Regions from separate parts of the Brevibacillus sp. NRRL NRS-603 genome, predicted to be linked through region 2. Evidence: a T-box and tRNA genes for the amino acid it is inferred to sense, from the RefSeq annotation. Region 2 holds a T-box; the other holds one or more tRNA genes.
The links. A T-box is a leader RNA that pairs with one kind of tRNA and senses whether it is charged. The one in region 2 lies ahead of serS (serine--tRNA ligase), so its partner is inferred to be a tRNA-Ser.
Positions count from the first base shown of each region.

Region 1: it has a tRNA-Ser gene. The T-box ahead of serS (serine--tRNA ligase) is inferred to sense a tRNA for this amino acid. The anticodon was not compared.

Region 1 covers NZ_PXZN01000014.1:189,554-191,759, forward strand. The annotation lists gene C7R94_RS15185 (acyl-CoA synthetase) at 1-720, opposite strand, end outside; tRNA gene C7R94_RS15190 (tRNA-Ser) at 878-966, opposite strand; gene C7R94_RS15195 (aldehyde dehydrogenase family protein) at 1,034-2,206, opposite strand, start outside.
Region 2 covers NZ_PXZN01000034.1:5,097-7,302, reverse strand. The annotation lists gene serS (serine--tRNA ligase) at 1-1,106, opposite strand, end outside; T-box leader at 1,159-1,384, opposite strand; gene pdxT (pyridoxal 5'-phosphate synthase glutaminase subunit PdxT) at 1,512-2,087, opposite strand; gene pdxS (pyridoxal 5'-phosphate synthase lyase subunit PdxS) at 2,098-2,206, opposite strand, start outside.

The sequences.
Region 1 (2,206 bases), on a different contig from region 2:
TCCGCTTCCACCCAGGTACACGTACGGACCTAAAAAGCAATGAAGCTGCGCACTATGGAACAAGGGGAGTGCGTGAACTGCCACATCATCCTGCGTCATTCCGCCTTCGATAATCGTGCTGACATATTCGGAGATAATGCTTTTATGAGTGAGCATAACACCCTTTGCCTTTGATTCCGTTCCGCTAGTATACAAAATCTGCACAACATCTTCGTCCACTATGTCTACTTCAGGCTCATGGTCGTCTGCCGCTTCAATCAGCGTGCGAAAAGGCAGCCATTCCTCTGCTTGTGCTGCTGGTTTGGAGATGACGGAAAGCAGCTTGGGGGAAATTCCAGCTAAGTGGAGTCCGTCTTGAGCGAGCCGCATGAATTCGGGGGCTACGAAGCACGCACTCACTTCCGCATGACCGAAAATATAAGCGACATCTTCCTTATTCAACATAAAGTTAATCGGCACCATGATGGCTCCTGCTTTCGCTAGCCCAAAATTCAGAATCGCAAAATCCATCGAGTTGCGTGACAGTACTGCTACCCGCTCCCCTTTTTGCAGGCCTCTTGAAAGAAGCGAATGAGCCGTCTTGTTTGCAAGCTGATCAAGCTGCGTGTAGGTCAATACTTCTTCTTCAAAGTACAGGGCAGGCTTATCAGGATTTCGTCCACGACTTCTTCGCAAAATATCGCCAAGTGCATTTCTCCGAACCCTTTGCGCTTCTAGCATGCAAATTCCCCCATCACTTATAGTCTCATCTCCATTATATATTAGTTTTCTTTATTTTCTGATATTTTCAAAAAAAATAACCGACAACTAACTCTCAAAGCTCTCGACCATAAAAAAGACCCCAGCTTCTAAACTGGAGTCGGTTCATTTGTATTTATGGCGGAGGGAGCAGGATTCGAACCCGCGTGAGCTTGCACTCTAACGGTTTTCAAGACCGCCCCGTTATGACCACTTCGGTATCCCTCCGTATTTCAACAATATATACTATATCACAGCTCTACTATTTTTTGCAAGAGCTCTTTTCCCATTTCCTTTATCGCTTGATGGCAACGAGTTTCAATTCCGTCATTTCTTCTATCGCGTATTTGACCCCTTCTCGACCAAGTCCGCTCTCTTTCACGCCACCGTATGGCATATGATCCACGCGAAAAGTGGGAATATCATTCACCATCACACCGCCAACGCGTAGCTCTTCTGCCGCTTCCAGAGCCAACGACAGATTGTTTGTATAGACACCAGCCTGTAATCCATAGCGAGAATCGTTTACCAACGTAATACCGTGCCGGACCGACTCCACTGGATTTATCAGAACGACAGGGCCGAATACCTCCTGACAAGATACTTTTGCATCTGCCGGAACACCCGTTAATACCGTAGGCTGAAGCATCCGATCCACGATCTGTCCCCCACACTCCAAACGCGCCCCCTGAAGAAGTGCCTCATGAATCCACTCCAAAACACGTTCTATTTCGCGCGGATTAATCATGGCAGAATAGTCCGCGTCCTCAGAAAGCGAATCACCACCGCGAAGTGCTCGTGTTTGCTCAACAAAATGTTCGACGAAATCTGGATAGATTTCTTTGTCCACATAAATTCTTTGCACAGAGATACATACCTGCCCAGAATAAGCGAAGGCGCCAAAAACGCATCGAGGAATCACTTCATTCAGCTGCACATTGCGATCAACGATTACTGCCGAATTCGATCCCAGCTCGAGCGTGACTCTTTTCATACCCGCTCGATTGCGTATCTCCAGCCCAACATTTGGACTCCCTGTAAAGGTCACCGCCCTGACTCTTGGATCAGATACAATTTTATCACCTACGCTCGCCCCACTGCCCGTAATCACATTGAGGGCTCCTGCGGGCACACCAGCTTGCTCTGCAAGCTCTGCTAGGAACAATGCGCTAAGCGGTGTCTGCGATGCTGGCTTGAGAACAACAGTATTGCCAGCAGCTAGAGCAGGTCCGACCTTATGAGCAACGAGATTCATTGGAAAAGGAAAGGGTGTAATTGCGCCGATGACTCCCAGTGGTTCACGCACAGTATAAGCCAAACGTCCCTCTCCCCCGATAGCTGCATCGAATGGTACGGTTTCTCCGTGGAGCCGTTTGGCTTCCTCTGCCGCAAATTTATACGTCTGAATGGTTCGAATCACTTCACCACGGGCTGTTTTGATTGGTTTCCCCGCTTCTATTGCAATGAT
Region 2 (2,206 bases):
CGGAAACGGATATTGGCACGGCGTGCTTGGAAATCCTCAAAGTTCGAGCAAGACGAGATTTCACGGTATGTGCCGCCGCTTGGAATCCAAACTTCCAGGTCGAATTTCTTCGCAGCCGTAAATCCTAGATCGCCTGTGCACATGCTCAGCACACGGTATGGAAGTCCAAGCAGTTGAAGCACCTTCTCAGCGTTTTTCACCAGTTTGTCGAGTTCGTCATAAGACTCTTCTGGTTTCACGAATTTCACCAGCTCAACTTTGTTGAATTGATGCTGACGAATCAACCCACGCGTATCACGACCAGCAGAACCCGCTTCCGAACGGAAACATGCGCTGAAAGCAGTGTAGTAGCGAGGGAGATCCGCTCCATCCATGATTTCATCACGATGCATATTGGTGACTGGCACCTCAGCAGTTGGAATCAGGAAGTAATCTGGTCCCTCGATTTTGAATGCATCCTCTTCGAACTTAGGCAATTGGCCCGTTCCCGTCATGCTCGTACGGTTGACGATATACGGTGGGATTACTTCTTCATAGCCATGCTCATTCGAGTGCAAATCCATCATGAAGTTCATCAGTGCGCGCTCCAGACGTGCCCCCAAGCCTTTATAGAAAACAAAACGGCTTCCTGTTACTTTTGCCGCGGTTTCAAAATCGAGGATGCCTGCTTGGCTAGCCAGCTCCCAGTGAGGCTTAATCTCGAAGTCAAATGCACGTGGCTCTCCCCATGTCCAAGCGATCACGTTATCGTCTTCTGTCGTACCGATCGGCGTGCTCTCATGCGGCAGGTTCGGGAGGCTCAGCAAAATGAACTCCAGCTGCTCATCCAGTTGGCGCAGCTCTTCATCCAAAGCCTTGATGCGTTCATTTACTTCTTTCATTTCAGCGATCAGATGGTCTGCATTTTCCTTATTTCGTTTCATAACCGCTACTTGCTCGGATACCGTGTTACGCTTATTTTTCAGTGCTTCTGCTTCTTGAATGACTTCGCGACGCTTTTCATCTACTTCTACGAATTGATCCAACGCAGAAATATCTTCATTGCGGTGAGCCAAACGGCGTTTCACTTCTTCCAAATCCTGGCGTAATACTTTTACGTCCAACATGTGTAAATCCCTCCGAATCGTATTAAAAAAAACAAAAAACACCCATCCCCTGGTAAGGGACGAGTGTTGTATACCCGCGTTGCCACCCTCGTTGACGCATGCAGAAATTCTTTATGCATATGCCCACTCTTCCGTCATAACGGGACGGTTCCGGGCAAAGTTGCTGTTCCTTTGCCACTCCGAGATGGATTCCTTCACATAACCGGATCGGTTCGCACCTACCACCGACTCTCTAGGCCTGGCTCTTGTGAAGTACTTGTTCTCATCATCGCATTCTCATTCATGAATACTATTATTGTTAACTGTACTACAGGTTCTATACGTATGTAAAGAGCAGCCCACCTCGATCTTTACAGAAAAAAGAAGATCGGCGCCTTTATACGGCCGATCTTCCCGGTATGACAGCTAGCTTCTGTATTCCTTGACCATGTCGAGAAAGTATTTGTGTAGTCTTGTATCTTCGGTCAATTCTGGGTGAAAGGCGGCTGCCAAATAGTGACCGCTTCGGGCGACAACAATCTTGTCTTCGTGCTTGGCCAAGACTTGACCGTTCTCTCCCACTTCCATGATATACGGTGCCCGGATGAACACTGCCGGGTAATCCGCCGCCACACCAGCAACAGGCATCAAGACTTCAAAGCTCTCCTTTTGGCGACCAAAAGCATTCCGCTCCACTTTGATATCCATCAAGCCTAAATGGAAATCGTCTTGTCCTTGAATCCGTTTCGCCAGAAGAATCGCTCCTGCGCAAGTTCCGAAGATCGGTTTGTTCGCCTTGCCGAACTCTTGAACCGCCTCCATGAATCCGTACTTGTGCATCAGCTTGCTAATCGTGGTGCTTTCCCCGCCGGGAATAACCAGACCGTCTAGGTCATCCAGTTCTTCTACTTTTTTGACCGGGACAGCTGTGGCGCCAACCTCTTCTAGCATTCTCACATGTTCTGCTACAGCCCCTTGTAGAGCGAGTACGCCGATTTTCATGCTACTCACCTTACCAGCCGCGCTCTTGCATGCGATCAGCTTCGCGAATTTTGGAGATTTCGATTCCCGGCATTGCCGTCCCCAAGCCTTTGGATACGCGAGCAATCAGTTCGTAATCC